DNA from 2 places in the Streptomyces sp. SD15 genome. Region 2 is predicted to be linked to the other one. Evidence: riboswitches for the same ligand, from Rfam matches in the RefSeq annotation. Region 2 holds a riboswitch; the other holds the start of a gene.
The links. A riboswitch is a leader RNA that binds a small molecule or an ion and turns the genes downstream of it on or off. The one in region 2 is predicted to bind glycine.
Positions count from the first base shown of each region.

Region 1: another riboswitch for glycine. It lies ahead of gcvT (glycine cleavage system aminomethyltransferase GcvT); the one in region 2 lies ahead of gcvP (aminomethyl-transferring glycine dehydrogenase).

Region 1 covers NZ_JBTLMO010000035.1:2,076-12,482, forward strand. Annotated here, with positions in the region: gene ACX28W_RS29320 (ABC transporter ATP-binding protein) at 1-533, opposite strand, end outside; gene ACX28W_RS29325 (ABC transporter permease) at 530-1,528, opposite strand; gene ACX28W_RS29330 (ABC transporter substrate-binding protein) at 1,639-3,444, opposite strand; gene ACX28W_RS29335 (ABC transporter permease) at 3,513-4,517, opposite strand; gene ACX28W_RS29340 (enhanced serine sensitivity protein SseB C-terminal domain-containing protein) at 4,831-5,637, opposite strand; gene ACX28W_RS29345 (enhanced serine sensitivity protein SseB) at 5,784-6,566, opposite strand; gene ACX28W_RS29350 (AAA family ATPase) at 6,781-7,449, opposite strand; glycine riboswitch at 7,625-7,730, shown strand; glycine riboswitch at 7,731-7,839, shown strand; gene gcvT (glycine cleavage system aminomethyltransferase GcvT) at 7,874-8,992, shown strand; gene gcvH (glycine cleavage system protein GcvH) at 9,070-9,447, shown strand; gene glyA (serine hydroxymethyltransferase) at 9,461-10,407, shown strand, end outside.
Region 2 covers NZ_JBTLMO010000096.1:3,319-13,725, forward strand. Annotated here, with positions in the region: gene ACX28W_RS42650 (mannose-1-phosphate guanyltransferase) at 1-132, shown strand, start outside; gene ACX28W_RS42655 (DUF881 domain-containing protein) at 231-1,127, shown strand; gene ACX28W_RS42660 (small basic family protein) at 1,124-1,456, shown strand; gene ACX28W_RS42665 (DUF881 domain-containing protein) at 1,462-2,304, shown strand; gene ACX28W_RS42670 (FHA domain-containing protein) at 2,366-3,337, shown strand; gene ftsR (transcriptional regulator FtsR) at 3,381-4,124, shown strand; gene ACX28W_RS42680 (bifunctional nuclease family protein) at 4,211-4,684, shown strand; gene ACX28W_RS42685 (MerR family transcriptional regulator) at 4,925-5,560, shown strand; gene ACX28W_RS42690 (DNA polymerase IV) at 5,656-7,032, shown strand; gene ACX28W_RS42695 (PRC-barrel domain-containing protein) at 7,150-7,521, opposite strand; glycine riboswitch at 7,636-7,731, shown strand; gene gcvP (aminomethyl-transferring glycine dehydrogenase) at 7,913-10,407, shown strand, end outside.

The DNA.
Region 1 (10,407 bases), on a different contig from region 2:
TGCGGGTAGCTGTCCACCCGCTTGTCCGGCTGCGGGATGCCGACCCGGTCGAGCATCTCGACCGCACGACGTTTGGCGGTCTTCTTGTTGACGTCGTGGTGGATCCGGTACGCCTCCACGATCTGCTGGCCGATCGTGTAGTACGGGTGCAGCGCCGACAGCGGATCCTGGAAGATCATCGCCATCTCGCGGCCGCGCAGCTTGCGCACGTGGTCCGGGTCGGCGGAGAGCAGCTCGGTGCCGTCCAGCCAGATCTCGCCGGAGATCTGGGCCTTGCGCTTGCCGTACTGGCCGGCGGTGTGCAGGCCCATGATGCCGAGCGAGGTGACCGACTTGCCGGAGCCGGACTCGCCCACGATGCCGAGGGTCTTGCCCTTCTCCAGCTGGAAGCTCAGCCCGTCAACGGACTTGACCAGGCCGTCGTCGGTCGGGAAGTGCACCTTCAGGTCGCGCACTTCCAAGAAGGCGGACGGGGCGGGCGAGGCGGAGGCGGGCTCGCCCACGGCCGCTCCGCTCTTGCTGAGGTCGGTCACGAGAGCCTCACTCGGGGGTCGATCACGGCGTACAGGATGTCCACCACGAGGTTGGCGACGAGCACCGCGAGAGAAGTGATCAGGGTGACGCCCAGGATGATGGGCAGGTCCTGGTTCTTGATGGCGTTGAGCACGGCCTGGCCGAGGCCGGGCAGGTTGAACGCCGTCTCGGTCAGGATCGCACCTCCGATGAGGGCGCCCAGGTCCATGCCGAGCATGGTCAGGAGAGGCGTCATCGTGGAGCGCATGGCGTGCTTGCCGATGACGGTCTGCTCCTTGAGGCCCTTGGCGCGGGCGGTGCGGATGTAGTCCTCGCCAAGGATCTCCAGCATGGTGGCGCGGGTGATGCGCGCGTACATGGCCGCATACAGGAACGCGAGGGTGATCCACGGCAGGATCAGCCCGCCGAACCAGCCACTTGGACTGTCCGCGAAGGGAACGTACTGCCCGTCGAACCAGTTCAGTCCGTAGACGAAGACCGACAGGGCGACCATGCCGGTGAAGTAGATCGGGAGGGAGACGCCCGAGAGCGCGACCACCATCGCGCCGCGGTCCCACAGGCTACCTCGCTTGAGCGCGGACAGCACGCCCGCCGAGACGCCGAGGATCAGCCACAGCACGGCGGCACCGAGCGCGAGAGCCAGGGTGACCGGGAAGCGGTCGGTCAGCACCGGCCAGACGGCCTGCTCGCTACGGAAGGAGTAACCGAAGCACGGTGCGGCGCAGTGGACGCTGTCCCCGCCGCCCGTGTAGGTGCGACCGGCGAAGATGCCCTTGAAGAACTCCCAGACCTGGGCGTAGATCGGGTCGCCCAAGCCCAGCTTCTCGCGTACACCCTCGACGGCGGCAGGGTCGGCCTGCTTGCCCACGAAGCTCAAGGCGATGTCGACGCCAGCCCACTTGGGGATGAGGAAGAAGATGCCGAAGACCACCATGACGATGACCACAAGCATCACTGCGGCGGCGAACAACCGCCTGATGAGGTAAGCGAGCACAGCTCTCGGCCCGCCGCGGACCGCGGGCCATCGGAGGTCTTCCGATGGCCCGCGATCACGCTGCGCCGGCCTTCACCTGCCTTTCGTGCCGTTCGGCGGGTGTGCCGGATCTACTTCTTCGGGTTCTTCAGACCGAGGTTGACGAAGTCGTACTGACCGCTGTAGCCGTCGGTCGTGTAGACGTTCGCCAGGTTGTCCGAGCGCCAGTTGATGAACCGCTCGAAGACGAAGGGCATGTAGTACGCGCCCTCCATCACCTTGTGGTTGATCTCCGTGGAGATCTTGGTCTTGCCGGCGTCGTCCAGGGTGGTGACGTACGAGTCGAACAGACCGTCGATCGTCTTGTCCTTGATGAGCGCGTAGTTGTTGTTACCGCTCTCCGCGATGTACTTGCTGCTCCACAGCGGCAGACCGAAGCCCTGGATGGTCGGGAAGTCCGGACCCCAGCCCATGATGATGATGCCGTAGCCCTTCTTCTTCACGTTCGAGGGGCTGCCGATGATGCCGGAGGTCTGCGAGCCGTCGTACTGGTCAATCTCGGCGGTGATGCCGATCTTCTTCAGCGACGCCTGGAGCGACTGGGCGGTGGCCACCTCGACCGGCTTGTTGTTGCGGACCGCGATGGTGGTCTTGAAGCCGTTCGGCTTACCGCAGGCCTTCAGGGCCTCCTTGGCCTTGGCCTCGTTGCCGTTCTTGTTGGCGCCGGCCAGCTCGTACGGGTCGTACTTCTGACCCTCGGCGCCCGGGACCGACGGGGGCAGCATGTTGGTGCCGATGTCGCCACCGGCGACCGGGCCGCCACGCGCGGTCTGGATCGACACGTGGTCGGCACCGAGGATCACGGCCTTGCGGCACTCGATGTTGTCGAACGGCTTCACACTCTGCGGGAAGACCGCGTAACGGACGTAACCGGAGACCGGGTTGTCCAGGTTGCCCTTGTGCTCCTTCAGGGCGGTGGTGCGACCCTGTGGCGACATGCCGGTCTGGTTCAGGTCGAGGTCCAGGTCACCGCTGAGCAGGCGCTGGTCCAGCTGGTTGGCGTCCGAGAAGAACTGGATGGTGATCTCGTCCGGGTAGGCCTTGCGGATCGGGTCCGAGGCCTGCTTCCAGGAGGTGTTGCGGACCAGCTTGAGGTCCTTGCCCGGGCTGTAGGACTCGAACTTGTACGGGCCGGACGAGAACGGCTTCAGGGCGTACTTGGACTTGGTGTCCTTGTCCTGGCGCACCGGCGAGGCCGAGGTCAGGGCCAGCATCTCCTCGAAGTCCGAGTTGGCCTGCGGGAGGTGGAAGACGATGGTCTTGTCGTCCGGCGTGTCGATCGCCTTCAGACCCAGCTTGTCCGCGGACTTGTCCTTGTACGGGCCCTTGTACTCGCCCTTGGGGTCCAGTACGTCCTTCAGGTACGTCGGACCGCCGGACAGCACGTCCTGCGCCCACACGCGCTCGATGCCGTACTTCACGTCCTTGGACGTGATCGCCTTGCCGTCCTCCCACGTGCTGCCGTCACGCAGGGTGTACGTGTAGGTCTTGCCGTCGTCCGTGACCTTGGCGGTCGAGGTGGCGAGGTCCGGAGTGACCTCGGCGCCCGCCGGGCCCGGCTCGGCCTTGTTCGTGACGAGCTGACGGCTGTAGTAGCGGGAGAAGTTCCACATCATGCCGTAGTAGCCACGCGTGGTGTCCCACGAGTCGGCGTCCTGCGCGGCACCGAACTTCAGCGTCCCGCCCTTCTTGGCGAGCGAAGCCTGGGCGACCTTGTTGTTCGCGGCGTCGAAGCCGGCGGCGCCGGTCTTCGAGCCGCCCTTGTCGCCGTCGTCTCCGTCGCCGCCGCCGCACGCCGCCGTGGTCAGCAGCGCGGCCACCACGGCGGCAGCGGCAAATGCCCGCTTCCGCTGCCCTGAGGTGCGTTGGGTAGTCACGATCTCGGATCCTCCGGATTGATGAGAGACCCCGTGTGAGTGCCACGGGACGGTTGTGGTGCGGCGGTTCAACGGGAAGCCTTCGGGTCCAGCGCGTCCCGGACGCCGTCGCCGAAGAGGTTGAAGGCCAGCACGGTGATGAAGATCGCCACACCCGGGACCACCATGTACATGGGGTCCGACTCGTAGTAGTCGATCGCGCTCGAGAGCATCTGCCCCCAGGAGGCGGTGGGCGGCTTGACGCCCACGCCCAGGAAGCTGAGTGCCGCCTCGGTGAGGATGTTGGTGGGGATCATCATCGTCGTGTACACGATGATCGGGGCGACGAGGTTGGGCAGTAGCTCCTTGAACAGGATGTACATCCGCCCGGCGCCCAGCGATCGGGCGGCCTCGACGTACTCGCGCTCACGCATCGAGAGTGTCTGACCGCGCACCACGCGTCCGATGTAGGGCCAGCCGAAGAAGCCGATGACCAGGATCATCACGAACACGCGCACGCTCGACCCGGTCAGGCCCAGCATGTCGTTCGGCATGACGGAGACCAGCGCGATGATGAACAGCAGCTGCGGGAAGGCGAGCAGACCGTCCATCACCCGGCTGATGAGGGAGTCGACCCAGCCGCCGAAGAAGCCGGCGAGGATGCCCAGGACGACCCCGAGGATCACCGCGACGACGGCGGACAGGAAGCCCACCAGCAGCGAGATCCGGGCTCCGTAGAGGATGCGGGCGAAGATGTCGCGGCCGTTGACCGGCTCGACGCCCAACAGGTGGTCGCCGCTGATGCCGCCCAGGGAGCCCGTGGGGGTGCCGAACAGCGGGTCGATGAGGTTCTCGTGATACTCGTTCGGGTCCTGCCCGAGGATGCCCGTGATGACCGGGGCGAGCAGGGCGACCACGACGAGGACGAGGACGACGATGCCGCCCGTCAGGGCGAGCTTGTCCCGCTTGAGGCGCTCCCAGGCGATCCGGCCCAGGGAACGGCCCTGAACGGCCTTCGCGCCGGCGGCAGCCGCCGCTTCTTCGGCCGCGCCGGGGGCCGCTTCCGCGGTCGGCTCGTGCAATGGTGCCGTCATCTGGCAGGGACCCCTCTCAACCGGCGGTAGCCGGCCCGCACTTGCCGCGGTAGCGGCGTGATCGTCCGTCGTACGCAGGGGATAAACCCCCTGGAGCGGGAGTCTTCAACGCTTTGGCGATCAGTAGCCAGACCTGACAGGGAAAGGATGCGTAAACGTGATGCAGGCAGGTGGGTTCCGTTATCCGGACGGTGGGTAACGGCCGTCGGACAGTGCCCTATTGGGACAGATCCGACGGGAACGGGACCAATTGCCCCTATCTACGCGCGAAGAAATCCTGCCCTGCCCAGCAGGCGAGACCGGAGACCGAGGGTCAGTAGCGACCGGGCGGCGGGTAACCGTAACCCCCCGCGGGGGCCTGGACCGGCGCCTGGGCCGGGGCCGCGTGGGCCTCGCGGTCGTAGAACGGGCGGGCGTTGGCGCGCAGCCACATCGCCACCGGGTCGTACTCGTCGGACATCGCGACGGTCGACACGGGCAGCCCGTCCGGCACCGCACCGATGGACTGCTGCATCATCGCCCGCACGGAGTCGACGGCGGGCGGCGAGGTGTCGTACACGTCGAGGCCGATGGCCAGATATGGCGCCCCGAGTGCGGGCTGCACCCAGGCGCGGCGCAGCGAGCGCACGGCGGTGGTGCGGTGCGCGTTCTGCGTGAGCAGGGCGTAGAACTGCGGGATCTCGATGCCTGGTTCGGAGAGCCGCAGCGGGCCCGCGGGCTGGCGCTCCAGGCCCGCGGCGATCCGGCGCAGATCCAGCCAGGGGATGCCCACCCCGCCGCCGGGGGCGTGCGGATTGAGCCAGAGTCCGAAGTGGTCGGGGTAGAGGGTGCGGGCCACGTCGAGGCCGTCGACGACTTCGTACGACCGGTTCCAGCCGCTGGCCGAGAGCTCCTGGGCGGAGGTGACGCACGGCGCGTAACCGAAGCCGTCGACCTCCATGTTCCCGTACTGCGCGTCCGGGGAGCCGGCCTGGCCGTGCCAGAGCAGCATCCAGACCTGGCCGGACGACGGGGTCGCGAGCGCGCGAAGGAGCGCCTCGTAGGCGTCGTAACGCCCGGGCGTCACCTGGCGCAGCATGTGCTCGACCTGCCCGGCCGCGGCCGTGCCCGACGCGCTCACCTTCAACCGCCCCTTCGCGAAGACATCACGATGAACTCAACTCATTGCCCCGGAGGCGAACAACCTCATCCGACCGAGCCATGTAACCAGGTTAAGCGGGGATCCTGACAGCTACTTGACGCGCGGCACGGGAGGTCTTCACGACGTCAGTAACCCTGCTGGTAGAACGGGCGCACATGTGCCCGCAACCATTCCCCCACCGGGTCCTGGGCGACGTCGAGAAACACCATGTTCACCGGGCGGTCCACCGGCACCCGGCCGAGCGCACGTCCGAGGGCCGCCAGCGGGAGCGTGGTGGCGTCGCCCTCCCACTGGGACAGTTCGACCCCGATGAACATCACGGGGTCGTCGCCCTCGATGCTGGCCAGGCAGCGGCGTGCGGTCAGCACCACGCCGGTCTCCGCGAACTCGGCCGAGGCCGCGGCCAGGAAGTCGACCGGGTCGTCCTGCCAGTCGGGTTCGGAGAGCCGCACCCGGCCGCCGCTCGCGGGTCCGTCCAGCGGGGTGCGCCCGGACCGGCACACCTCGGCGACCGCCGGTGGCGGCAGCGGGACGCCGACCACACCGCCCGGATTGATCGCGATACCCACCTGCGGGGGCAGACCGCGGGCGAACTCGACGGCGGGCGCGATCGTGAACGACAGATGGCTGCCGACGACCTGGCGGAACTGCTCCTCCGAGCTGAAGACCGGAACGTACGCCTGGCCCTCGATCTCCAGCGTGGGCAGATCGAGGGGGCCGGAGTGAGGTCCGCCGCCGCTGGGCAGGGGCACCCAGACGAAGCTGCGGCCGAGGACCTCGACGATGCGGCCGCCTGCCGAGGGGACTCCGAGGGACGCGGAGAGCACCTCCTCCAGCTCATTGCCCGGCCATCCGCCGTGCGGATGGGGGTGCGGGTGCGCCGGTGCCGGGAAGTCTGGGAAGTCCATCTGTCTACCTGTCTACCGCCTGCTGTGAACCACTGCTCCGGCTGGAAAGGTTAATGGGCTCGTACGACAACGCCGTACGAGCCGTCACGCGGGCAGCCGTACCAGCCGTACCAGCCGTACCGGCCGTCCCGCGGGCAGCCGTACGGGCCGTCACACGTCCGGGCGCGCGAGCTGTCACACAAGCGGCCGTACGAGCAATCGGCCGTACGAGCGGTCAGCTGCCGAAGTCGATCCGGCGCAGCACGTTCGCCGCGTCCCGGTCGAGGAGCACCGCCGAGCCGCAGCCCTCCGGCAGGTCACCCCGCTCGACGGAGCGCAGCAGCCGGGCCGCCGCGCCCCGGTGACGCGCGAACGCGTACCGCGAAACGCCGCGGCCGCGCTCGCGCTGGCCCTCCAGGGCGGTGCCCGGTGTGACGTCGAGCAGCAGCAGGTGCAGGGCGCCGCCCCGGCGGCGGGCCTCGCGGGCGAGCCAGCGGCGCACCCAGGCCTGTGTGCCGCAGTCGTGCACGACGACGCCGGCACCGGAACGCAGCGCGCGGCGCAGGCCCGCGTAGTGCGCAAGGCGGACGAGGGGGCGATAGACCGCGTACGGGAGCCGGCCTGTCATCCGCTCGTCCCAGCGGTCGCGGGTGTCCTGCGAGTCGATGCGCGGGCCCGCGACAGCGCGGCGCATCAGCGTCGACTTGCCGCTGCCGGGCAGCCCGGTGACGACCACCAGGTCGGACGCACCGAAGTGCAGACCATGTGGGCTGCGTCCGGCCCGCTCCCTGAGATCGCGGACGACGGCCGTCGGGAGCGGGCCGCACGCCTCCCGGGCCTTGGCACGGGGCTGATCGGGCAGCGCGACGGCCGAGGTCGTCGCGTACGCCGTGGTCCTGTTCACCGTGATCGTCCTCCCCTGGGGTCAGGAGTCCTTTCCCCGCTGAGTGTAAAGAGAAGGTAATACGCTGTGTCTCCCGTTTCCGTTCTCGGACTGCCACAGGCCGGTTACAGATCCCGGGCTGCCGGTATCCGACCGCGCGTGCGATGATGTGCCCGCCAACTGCATACCGGCCGCTTGAATCCGCGCGGGAGAGTTCCCGGTGAGTCCTTGAGGACCACTGGGGCGCCGAAGGAGCAAGTCCCTCCCTTGAATCTCTCAGGCCCCGTTACCGCGCGGGCGAGGCACATCTGAAAAGCGAGCCGCCAGTGGCTCCACCCAAGGTGCAAGTCAGGATCACCGCCGAGCGGGGTCGTGATGAACCTCTCAGGTTCCGATGACAGATGGGGAGGAACGACCTCGCCGTCATGCCTTGGGAGCCCCACCGATGAGCAGTAACGCATCCCGTCACACCGCGCTAGATGCCCTGCATCGTTCGCTCGGCGCGACGATGACCGACTTCGCGGGCTGGGACATGCCCCTGCGGTACGGCTCGGAGCGCGACGAGCACCTGGCCGTCCGCACGAAGGCCGGTCTCTTCGACCTCTCCCACATGGGCGAGATCACCGTCACCGGCCCGCAGGCGGCCGCCCTCCTGAACTACGCGCTCGTCGGCAACATCGCCTCCGTCGGCGTCGGCCGCGCCCGCTACACCATGATCTGCCAGGAGGACGGCGGCATCCTGGACGACCTGATCGTGTACCGGCTGGCCGAGACCGCACACATGGTTGTCGCGAACGCCTCCAACGCCCAGGTGGTGCTGGACGCGCTCACCGAGCGCGCGGCCGGTTTCGACGCCCAGGTCCGCGACGACCGTGACGCGTACGCGCTGATCGCCGTGCAGGGCCCCGAGTCCCCCGGCATCCTGAAGTCCCTGACCGACGCCGACCTCGACGGCCTGAAGTACTACGCGGGTCTGCCGGGCACCGTCGCGGGCGTAGCGGCGCTCATCGCGCGCACCGGTTACACCGGCGAGGACGGCTTCGAGCTGTTCGTGGCCCCGTCCGACGCCGAGAAGCTGTGGCAGGCGCTGACCGACGCGGGCGCCCCGGCCGGCCTCGTCCCCTGTGGTCTGTCCTGCCGCGACACACTGCGCCTGGAGGCGGGCATGCCGCTGTACGGGCATGAGCTGAGCACTTCGCTCACCCCCTTCGACGCGGGGCTCGGGCGGGTCGTGAAGTTCGAGAAGGAGGGCGACTTCGTGGGGCGCGAGGCCCTGTCCGAGGCCGCCGCCAAGGCCCAGGAGAACCCCCCGCGGGTGCTCGTCGGGCTCGTTGCCGAGGGCCGTCGCGTCCCGCGCGCCGGGTACGCCGTCGTGGCCGACGGCAAGGTCATCGGCGAGGTCACCTCCGGCGCCCCTTCCCCGACCCTGGGCAAGCCGATCGCGATGGCGTACGTCGATGCCACGCACGCCGCGCCGGGCACGCCCGGGGTCGGCGTGGACATCCGGGGCAGCCACGAGCCGTACGAGGTCGTGGCGCTGCCGTTCTACAAGCGCCAGAAGTGATCCCTGGGCATATCCGCCCTGCTCAACTCCCCTCCCCTTGTCATCACCACTCCCCCGCGTACAGGAGAATTCAGGCCATGAGCAACCCCCAGCAGCTGCGCTACAGCAAGGAGCACGAGTGGCTGTCGGTCGCCGAGGACGGCGTCTCGACGGTCGGCATCACCGAGTTCGCGGCCAACGCGCTCGGCGACGTCGTCTACGCCCAGCTTCCGGAGGTCGGTGCCACGGTGACCGCGGGCGAGTCCTGCGGTGAGCTGGAGTCGACCAAGTCGGTCAGCGACCTGTACGCACCGGTCACCGGCGAGGTCACCGAGATCAACCAGGACGTCGTGGACGACCCGGCGCTGGTGAACTCCGCCCCCTTCGAGGGGGGCTGGCTGTTCAAGGTACGCGTCACGGACGAGCCGGACGACCTGCTCTCCGCGGACGAGTACATCGCTTTCACCGCCGGCTAAGGAGTCGTAGGACATGTCGCTTCTCAACACGCCCCTGCACGAGCTGGACCCGGACGTCGCCGCCGCCGTCGACGCCGAGCTGCACCGCCAGCAGTCCACCCTGGAGATGATCGCCTCGGAGAACTTCGCTCCGGTCGCGGTGATGGAGGCCCAGGGTTCGGTCCTGACCAACAAGTACGCCGAGGGCTACCCGGGCCGCCGCTACTACGGCGGTTGCGAGCACGTCGACGTGGTCGAGCAGATCGCGATCGACCGCGTCAAGGCGCTCTTCGGCGCCGAGCACGCGAACGTGCAGCCCCACTCGGGCGCGCAGGCCAACGCGGCCGCGATGTTCGCGCTGCTCAAGCCGGGCGACACGATCATGGGTCTGAACCTGGCGCACGGTGGGCACCTGACCCACGGCATGAAGATCAACTTCTCCGGCAAGCTCTACAACGTGGTCCCGTACCACGTCGACGACGCCACCGGTCAGGTCGACATGGCCGAGGTCGAGAAGCTGGCCAAGGAGTCCAAGCCGAAGCTGATCGTGGCGGGCTGGTCGGCGTACCCGCGCCAGCTGGACTTCGCCGCGTTCCGCCGGATCGCGGACGAGGTCGGCGCGTACCTGATGGTCGACATGGCGCACTTCGCGGGCCTCGTGGCCGCGGGTCTGCACCCGAACCCCGTCCCGCACGCCCATGTCGTCACCACGACCACCCACAAGACGCTGGGCGGCCCGCGCGGTGGCGTGATCCTTTCGACGGCCGAGCTGGCCAAGAAGATCAACTCCGCGGTCTTCCCGGGTCAGCAGGGCGGTCCGCTGGAGCACGTGATCGCCGCCAAGGCCGTCTCCTTCAAGGTCGCCGCCTCGGACGACTTCAAGGAGCGCCAGCGGCGCACGCTGGACGGCGCGCGGATCCTGGCCGAGCGCCTGGTGCGGTCCGACGTCGCCGAGCACGGCGTTTCGGTCCTGTCCGGCGG
Region 2 (10,407 bases):
GGGCGTTGGGTGATGGTGCTGCCCGACCCTGCCGAGGCGGTGACGCATCTGTGGGCCGAAGGTCCTGACGACGCGTCCGCGGAAGCCCTGCTCGATGAGTGGGCGGCCGTCGTGGACAGCGCCGGGCGGTAGCACACGCGGGTGCCGGACAAGTGCCCCCAAGGGGGCCTGTCCGGCACGCCGGTGGGGCCATTCGGAGGTAGCGCCCACGACATGCGACGATGTGCGGCATGCCGCAGCAGCCCCCCGTTCGGAGGACACCTCCGCGCCCCTCGCGCCCGGACGCCTCCATGTCGCTGCTCACCAACGTCATGGATCACAGCCTCGACGACGGGTACGCCGAGGCGGCCGCCCGCAAGACGGTCGAGGGCGCCGGTGGCATGCCGAAAACGGTGCGGGCGAAGCTCGGGCTCGCCGCCGGTCTCGTACTCGCGGCACTGGTCGTGACCGTGGGGGCGGCGAACGCACGGATAGCGGCCCCTGTCGTCGCCAAGGAGCGGCAGGAGCTCATCGACCGCATCGAGCGCGAGACTGCCTCCGCCGACAAGCTCGAGGGCACTGTCGACACGCTGCGCGCCGATGTGAGCGCCCGGCAGCGTGAGGCGTTGAAGAAGCAGGGGGGCGGCGACCAGGCCGACCTGGTGGGCATCCTGTCGGGTGCCACCGCGGTGCACGGCCCCGGTGTGAAACTTGTCGTGAACGACGCCAAGGAAGCCAGTGCGGGCGGCGACGGTGATCCGCGGGAGACCTCAGGGTTCTCCGATACCGGACGCGTTCGCGACCGTGACATGCAGCGCGTCGTCAACGGGCTCTGGGAGTCCGGTGCGGAGGCCGTCTCGATCAACGGACAGCGCCTGACGGCGCTGTCGGCGATCAGGGCCGCGGGTGACGCGATACTGGTCGACAACAAGCCGCTGGTGCCGCCCTACACGGTGCTCGCGGTGGGGGACGGCGAACGGCTCAGCACCCGGTTCCAGAACAGTGCCGACGGCCTGTATCTGCATGCCCTGCAGGAGAACTACGGCATCCGGACCAGTATTTCCGCCGAGGACGACGTCCGGTTGTCCGCCGCACCGAGTGTGATCGTACGTACAGCACAGCCGAGCACAGAGAAGGGCACATCGTGATCGCCGTACTGGGCCTCGTCGTGGGAGTCGTGGCTGGATTGTTGGTCCGGCCCGAGGTTCCGGCGGTTGTCGAGCCTTACCTTCCGATCGCCGTCGTGGCGGCGCTCGACGCCGTGTTCGGAGGCTTGCGCGCCATGCTCGACGGCATCTTCGACGACAAGGTCTTCGTAGTCTCGTTCCTGTCGAACGTGGTCGTGGCCGCGCTGATCGTCTTCCTGGGCGACAAGTTGGGCGTGGGTGCCCAGCTCTCCACCGGCGTCGTGGTTGTCCTCGGCATCCGCATCTTCTCCAATGCCGCGGCGATCCGCCGGCACGTGTTCCGGGCGTGAGGCCGATGAGCAACGAGGGCGAGACACTCGAGAACCGGCTGCGCAGGGAACTTCCCGATGAGGTTCCCGCCGCGGCTCCCGGGAGTTCCGGGCAGGAACAGCACGAGGAAAAGGCCGAGTCGTCGCTGACCGGCCGGCAGCGGCTCGTCAAGGGGTTGTGGCCGCCGCGGGTGACGCGCGCCCAACTCATCGTCGCGCTGCTGCTGTTCGGGCTCGGCTTCGGCCTCGCCGTCCAGGTGGCCTCCAACAGCGACAGCGGTAGTGCCCTGCGCGGCGCGCGCCAAGAAGATCTCGTACGCATCCTCGATGAACTCGACAACCGTACGCAGCGTCTTGAAGACGAGAAGCAGGGTCTTGAAGATCAGCGCACGGAGCTGGAGAACAGCTCGGACCAGGCCGAGGAGGCCCGCAAGCAGACCGTCGAGAAGGAGAAGCAACTCGGCATTCTGGCGGGCACGGTGGCGGCGCAGGGACCCGGCATCACGTTGGCGATCACTGATACGAAGGGGACGGTCAAGGCGGACATGCTGCTTGACGCGATCCAGGAGCTGCGCGCGGCCGGCGCCGAGGCGATCCAGGTGAACGGCGTACGGGTCGTCGCCAACACCTATCTGACCGACTCCGGCAAGGGCGTGAGCGTGGACGGGAACAAGATCACCCAGCCCTATCGTTTCAAGGTCATCGGCAAGCCGCAGGACCTCGAGCCGGCGCTCAACATCCCTGGAGGCGTGGTGCAGACTCTAGAGAAGGAGCAGGCCACCGTCACGGTCGAGCGTGCGACGAAGATCGTTGTGGACGCCTTGCGAGCTGCGGAGCGGCCTGACTACGCTCGGTCGTCCTCCCAGTGAGCCGGGGGTGCATGGGGGCCATCCTGCGAGGGCATGAGGTTGCGGGGGGTCGGCGCACCGAATGGGTGGTGCGTGGTGGAAACTGTCAGGTGGATACGGACGTTGTGAGGATGTCCGGGTCGACCGGTGTGTTCAATCAGGGTTCGTCCTGCCCCACGGGCGGGTCTGTTTCGGTCAAGGGGAATCGCCCGTGAAGTTGTTTGCGAAGTTGTTCGGCAAGAGCGCACGAGAGGGCGGCGACAACGCCACCGCCCGGCACCGTGCACCGCGCCATGGAGACGAGGGCCAGAGCGGCGACCGTCCGCTGTTCCGGGACCAGATCGGTGGTCCGGGCGGTGACATTTCCGGTGGTCAGGGCGCGCCGTCTGTTGACCCTGCCCAGTCCGGCCGCATAGGTTTCGGGGATCCGTCACCCTCAAGTGCGGGTGGAGGGTTCGCCTCCGATCCGTACGCGTCCCATGCCCCTGGAGGGCAGCCGCGGCAGGAGGATCCGTCCATGTCGGCCCTGGTGTGTACGAGGTGCGGGAACCGCAACGCGGAGAACAGCCGGTTCTGCTCCAACTGCGGTGCGCCGCTGCGCCCTGGGGCTGTTCCGGAGCGCGCCTCCGAGACGACGTCCACGATCTCCATTTCGGGCCTCGAGGCCTATGACGCCGAGGTCACCGGCCAGACGCAGATGCCGACGCTCTCGCCTGAGGCGCAGGCGGCCGTGGATGCGCTGCCGCTCGGCTCGGCGCTCCTAGTGGTGCGCCGCGGTCCGAACTCGGGCAGCCGCTTCCTGCTGGACAGCGAGCTGACCACGGCCGGGCGTCATCCGCAGAGCGACATCTTCCTGGACGACGTGACCGTGTCGCGCCGCCACGTGGAGTTCCGCCGCGCCGCGGACGGATCGTTCACGGTCGCCGACGTGGGCAGCCTGAACGGCACGTATGTCAACCGGGAGCGGATCGACTCGGTCCCGTTGTCGAACGGTGATGAGGTGCAGATCGGTAAGTACCGGCTGGTCTTCTACGCGAGCCAGCGGGGTATCTGACCCTCCCCCAGACTCCGCCCGGGGGGACCCTCAGGGAATGTCCATGCTTCGAACATCGAGCGGCGGTACCGGCAGCGGTACCGCCGCAGCGGACAGTGGGCTGATGAGTATCGGCACGGTGCTGAACGTGCTGCGCGACGAGTTTCCCGAAGTCACGATCTCCAAGATCCGGTTCCTGGAGTCGGAGGGGCTCATCGAGCCGCAGCGAACCCCCTCGGGGTATCGCAAGTTCAGCGCGGAGGACGTCGAGCGGCTCGGCCAGGTACTGAGAATGCAGCGGGACCACTATCTGCCGCTGAAGGTGATCCGTGAGCACCTGGACGCCCTGGCGCGTGGCGAGGCGGTCCGGCTGCCATCCCTGGGACGCCAGCGCGACGCGGGCGACGGGGAGCTGCTGGACGAGCCCGAGACGCCCTCGGTGGCCCGGGTGGGCCGCGCAGAGCTGCTGGCCGCGGCCGAGATCGGTGAGCAGGAGCTTCAGGAGTGGGAGTCGTACGGGATCGTCGCCCCGCTGCCGGACGGGGCGTTTGACGCCGAGGCGGTGACCGTCGCCGCGCTGGTCGTGGAACTGGGGCGGTTCGGGATCGAGCCGCGCCATGTGCGTGCGATGAAGGCCGCGGCCGAGCGAGATGCGGGGCTCGTGGACCAGGTGGTGGCCCCGCTGAGGCGCCACCGCAATCCGCAGACCCGGGCGCACGCAGAGGCCCGTACGAAGGAACTGGCGGGGCTCACGGTGAAGCTGCACGCCGCGCTGGTGCAGACCGCTCTGGGCGTCCGGCTGCCCTGACCGGGAGCGCCCGATGGCTGTCCGGATCGCCCACCCGTTCTGTGCCCGACTACCCAAACATCCCGGGCACGGCCTAGGGTTGCTGTGTGAACGAGCTCGATGTCGTAGGTGTCCGGGTCGAAATGCCCTCCAACCAACCGATCGTGCTTCTGCGTGAAGTGGGAGGCGACCGTTACCTCCCCATCTGGATCGGACCGGGGGAGGCGACGGCGATCGCCTTCGCCCAGCAGGGCATGGCCCCCGCGCGACCGCTGACCCACGACCTGTTCAAGGACGTGCTGGAGGCCGTTGGCCAGGAGCTCACCGAAGTACGCATCACGGACCTGCGTGAGGGCGTCTTCTACGCGGAGCTGGTGTTCGCCAGCGGGGTCGAGGTCAGTGCGCGGCCGTCCGATGCCATAGCGCTGGCCCTGCGCACCGGGACGCCGATCTACGGCAGTGACGGGGTGCTCGACGACGCCGGCATCGCGATCCCGGACGAGCAGGAGGACGAGGTGGAGAAGTTCCGCGAGTTCCTCGACCAGATCTCGCCCGAGGACTTCGGTACCAACAGCCAGTGAGAGCCCGGACCAACGGCCGGTGACGCCCTGGAGGGGCAGAGGCTCCGGGTGGCAATTGCCCGCGGCCAGTGTGGCGCGCTGCGGTCCACTCCGAGAGCATTCGGCTAGCCTTTCCCCGCGGTGGGGCACGGGAAACCACTCCTAGGGTGATTATCACTCGGCGTGCCGAGTGTGGCGATCGTTGACGCACCCCTGGTGACTGCCTACCGTCGAGAAGGCAGGTCAAGGACGGAGGTCGGCGTGAGAAGCAGCGGCGACGGTACGGCTGGGGGTGCCCCCGGACGCAGTCTGGGGGAGAGTGGCCCGTACCCGCTTTACGGCAGCGCGGCCGATCACGTTCCGCAGCGGCCGACAGCGGTGCCGGGCGAGGGAGGGGTGGCTGCCGAGGAGATCGGCTACCGCGGTCCCACGGCGTGCGCCGCCGCGGGCATCACCTATCGACAGCTGGACTACTGGGCCAGGACCGGTCTGGTCGAACCGAGCGTGCGGCCTGCCCACGGGTCGGGGACTCAGCGGCTTTACAGCTTCCGGGACGTTGTCGTCCTGAAGATCGTGAAGCGGTTCCTCGACACGGGAGTGTCGCTCCAGAACATTCGCACCACGGTGCAGCACCTCAGGGAGCGCGGTTTCCGGGACCTGGAGCGGATGACGCTCATGAGTGATGGCGCCACCGTCTACGAGTGTTCCTCGCCCGACGAGGTCCACGCCCTGCTCCAGGGCGGTCAGGGCATCTTCGGGATCGCCGTGGGCGTGGTGTGGCGGGACGTCGAGAGCGCGCTTTCGCAGTTGCACGGTGAGCGTGTGGACACGGGCGAGACGCTCGTCGGGCACAACCCGGCGGACGAGCTGGCGCGACGGCGCAATCGGGCCGTCTGAGGCCCGGACCACGGCGGGCACGACAAGGGACCGTGTCGTACGCGGGAGCGGGCCGTGCCGGGGCATTGTCAGTGGCGTAGGGCAGCATCGGAGATGTGAGAACCGCGCCCACGATCCTGCATCTCGATATGGATGCCTTCTTCGCCTCGGCGGAGCAGGCATCCAAGCCGAGCCTGCGCGGGAAAGCGGTGGTCGTGGGTGGTCTCGGACCGCGTGGTGTGGTGGCCACGGCCTCGTACGAGGCACGGGTCTTCGGAGTGCACTCGGCGATGCCTATGGCCCAGGCGCGGCGCCTGGCGCCGAACGCCGCGTATCTCGTGCCGCGCTTCGGGATCTACCGGGAGATCAGCGAGCAGGTGATGCGGCTGCTGGGGGCGCTGTCGCCGCTGGTGGAGCCGCTCAGCCTGGATGAGGCGTTCGTGGATCTGGAGGCCGGGGGAGCGGCCTGGGACGAGGCCTCGGCGCGGTTGGCCGGGACGAAGCTGCGTGCGGACATCCAGGCCGTCACGGGGCTGACGGGATCGGTGGGGCTCGCCGCTTCCAAGATGCTCGCCAAGATCGCCTCGGAGCAGGCCAAGCCCGACGGACTGGTGGTGATAGAGCCGGGGACGGAGCGCGCGCTGCTGGGTCCGATGTCCGTGCGGACGCTGCCGGGTGTCGGGCCCGCGACCGGGGACCATCTTCGCCGGGCCGGGATCACCACGGTCGAGGAGATCGCCGAGGCGGGCGAGGACGAGCTCGTACGGCTGCTGGGGAAGGCTCACGGGCACGCGCTGTACGCGATGGCGCTGGCGCACGACGAGCGGCCCGTCGTGGCCGAGCGGGAGACCAAGTCGGTGTCGGTGGAGGACACGTACGACGTGGACATCCACGACCGCGTGCGGGTCGGTCTGGAGGTGCAGCGGCTTGCAGACCGGTGCGTGCAGCGGCTGCGCGGGGCGGGGCTGTCGGGGCGGACCATCGTCCTGAAGGTGCGCCGGTACGACTTTTCGACGCTGACTCGGTCCGAGACGCTGCGGGGGCCCACGGACGACCCGACGGTCGTACGGGAGGCTGCCGCGCGGCTCCTGGAGGCTGTGGACACGACCGGAGGCGTACGACTGCTGGGGGTCGGGGTGTCCGGGCTCGCCGACTACACGCAGGAGGACCTCTTTGCCCAGGCCCGGGCGCAGGCCGCCGCGGGGGAGCTGGAGACGGCGCAGGAACATCCCGATGAGGAGGTGGGGGTGGAGTCGGCCGGCGAGCCTGTGCCGCCTGCCGAGCGGCGGTGGCCGGCGGGGCACGATGTACGGCACGCCGAGTATGGGCACGGGTGGGTGCAGGGGAGTGGGCTGGGGCGGGTGACTGTGCGGTTCGAGACGCCGTACTCCGAGCCGGGGCGGGTACGGACGTTTCGTACGGATGATTCGGCGTTGGAGTTGGCGGATCCGTTGCCGTTGGTGGCGGCGGTTTGCGATCGCCGTGGGGGGTGAGGTCGGTTCGGCGCCGTGGGTTGTCGGTGGTTGAGCGCGCCTACGCGGCGGAGCCGCATGACGTCAGAGCCCCGCGCCCCTGAAGGAGCGCGTCAGCGGGGCCCACAAGCTGTTAAGTCAAGGCTCGTCCGTGCCCGCCAAATGACCGAAGTCGTGGTCCGGGGGCGGAGGCGGCGGGGTCACGTCCAGGCCGTAGTGGTGGTAGAGCTGGAGTTCCTGTTCGGGGGAGAGGTGGCGGCCGACGCCGAAGTCGGGGGCGTCCTTGATCAAGGCGCGGTCGAAGGGGACACGCAGGGTGCCCTCGACGAGCTCGCTGGGCTCCAGGGGCACGAAGGCGTCCCTGCTGAACAGGCCTGTGCGTATGGCCGCCCACTCCGGGACGCCGGTCGCGTCGTCGAGATAAACCTCGTCGACGGTGCCGATCTTGGTGCCGTTGCGGTCGAGCGCCTTGCGGCCGATCAGGTTGCGCGGATCGATGTCGGTCTGCACGGGCCCTCCACTTGGTCGCAACTCATCCGTAAGCACCACAAAAGAGCACATTCAGGAAGGTGGCCACTCGAAGGCCCGTGCGTTGTCCTCGCTGGTAGGCTGGCAAGCGGCTGCTGACCCCGTGCGGGAGAGTCCTCCAGACACCATCGGAGGCGCCGAAGGAGCAAATCCTCCCCGGAATCTCTCAGGCCCACGTACCGCACGGACGAGGTCACTCTGGAAAGCAGGGCGGAGGTCGACGGCTTCCGCTCTCACCGACGGTGAAAGCCGGGTCGTCAGCGAGCGGACGGGCCGGTGAAGCTCTCAGGTTGAGATGACAGAGGGGGAGGCCGTCGGGGCACCCACGCCGTGGTGCCCCTCGAAGGTCGCGTCAGACCAGGAGGCCTCCGCAATGACCGCCCATCGCATTCCGCTCTCCCAGCTCGAACAGGGAATCCCCTTCGAGCAGCGCCACATCGGGCCCGACTCCGAGGCACGGGCCAAGATGCTCGCGCAGGTCGGCTACGGCTCGCTCGACGAGCTGACGGCCGCCGCGGTGCCGGACGTCATCAAGAACGCCGAGGCGCTGGAGCTGCCGGGCGCGCGCACCGAGGCCGAGGTGCTGGCCGAGCTGCGCTCCCTCGCGGACCGCAACCAGGTGCTCGACTCGATGATCGGCCTCGGTTACTACGGCACATTCACGCCGCCGGTGATCCTGCGCAATGTCATGGAGAACCCGGCCTGGTACACCGCGTACACGCCGTACCAGCCGGAGATCTCGCAGGGCCGTCTGGAGGCGCTGCTCAACTTCCAGACCGTGGTCGCCGAGCTGACCGGGCTGCCGACCTCCGGCGCCTCGCTGCTCGACGAGGGCACCGCGGCCGCCGAGGCGATGGCGCTGTCCCGACGCATGGGCAAGAACAAGAAGGGTCTCTTCCTGGTCGACGCGGACGCCCTGCCGCAGACCATCGCCGTCATCGAGACCCGCGCCGAGCCGACCGGCGTCGAGGTCGTCGTCGCCGACCTCAGCGAGGGCATCCCGGCCGAGATCGCGGAGCGTGAGATCAACGGCGTGTTGATCCAGTACCCGGGCGCCTCCGGTGCCGTACGCGACCTCAAGCCCGTCATCGAGCGGGCGCACGAGCTCGGCGCGGTCGTCACCGTCGCCGCCGATCTGCTCGCCCTGACCCTGCTCACCTCGCCCGGCGAGCTCGGCGCCGACATCGCGATCGGTACGACGCAGCGCTTCGGTGTGCCGATGGGCTTCGGCGGGCCGCACGCCGGATACATGGCGGTGCGCGAGAAGTTCGCGCGGAGCCTGCCCGGCCGACTCGTGGGTGTCTCCGTCGACGCCGATGGACACAAGGCGTACCGGCTCGCCCTGCAGACGCGGGAGCAGCACATCCGCCGCGAGAAGGCGACCAGCAACATCTGTACGGCACAGGTGCTGCTCGCGGTGATGGCGGGCATGTACGCCGTCTACCACGGTCCCGAGGGACTGCGGACGATCGCCCGTCGTACGCACCGCTACGCCACGATCCTCGCCGAGGGTCTGAGGGCGGGCGGCGTCGAGGTCGTGCATGGCGCCTACTTCGACACGCTGACCGTACGGGTGCCGGGCCGGGCCGCCCAGATCGTGGCCGGCGCGCGCAACCAGGGGGTCAATCTCCACCTCGTCGACGCCGACCAGGTGTCGATCGCGTGCGACGAGACCACGGCCCGTAAGCAACTGGGCTCCGTCTGGACCGCGTTCGGCGTCGACGGCGACATCGAGGCGCTGGACTTCACCACGCAGGAGACGCTTCCCGCCGCGCTGCTGCGCAGCGACGAGTTCCTCACGCACCCGGTGTTCCACCAGTACCGCTCCGAGACCGCCATGCTGCGTTACCTGCGCAAGCTCTCCGACCGCGACTACGCGCTGGACCGCGGCATGATCCCGCTGGGCTCCTGCACCATGAAGCTCAACGCGACGACGGAGATGGAGCCGGTCACCTGGCCCGAGTTCGGCCAGCTGCACCCCTTCGTGCCCGCCGAGCAGGCGCAGGGCTATCTCACGCTCATCCGTGAGCTCGAGGAGCGGCTCGCCGAGGTCACCGGGTACGACAATGTGTCGTTGCAGCCCAACGCCGGTTCGCAGGGCGAGCTTGCGGGGCTGTTGGCCGTACGCGGCTACCACCGGGCCAACGGCGACGAGCAGCGCACCGTCTGTCTGATCCCGTCCTCCGCGCACGGCACCAACGCCGCGAGCGCCGTGATGGCCGGTATGAAGGTCGTCGTCGTGAAGACCGCCGAGGATGGCGAGGTCGACGTCGAGGACCTGCGCTCCAAGATCGAGCAGTACCGCGACGAGCTGGCGGTACTGATGATCACGTACCCCTCAACACACGGTGTGTTCGAGGAGCATGTCGCCGATATCTGTGCGCAGGTGCACGAGGCCGGCGGTCAGGTGTACGTCGACGGCGCCAACCTCAACGCCTTGGTGGGGCTTGCCAAGCCGGGCCACTTCGGCGGTGACGTCTCGCACCTCAATCTGCACAAGACGTTCTGCATCCCGCACGGCGGCGGCGGTCCGGGTGTCGGCCCGGTCGGTGTGCGCGCGCACCTGGCGCCGTACCTGCCGAACCACCCGCTGCAGCCCGCGGCCGGTCCGGAGACCGGTGTCGGCCCGATCTCGGCCGCTCCCTGGGGTTCCGCCGGCATCCTGCCCATCTCGTGGGCGTACGTCCGGCTCATGGGCGGTGAGGGGCTCAAGCGCGCCACGCAGGTGGCGGTCCTCAGCGCCAACTACATCGCCAAGCGCCTCGAGCCGCACTACCCGGTGCTCTATACCGGTCCGGGCGGGCTCGTCGCCCACGAGTGCATCATCGACCTGCGTCCGCTCACCAAGGCGACCGGCGTGAGCGTCGA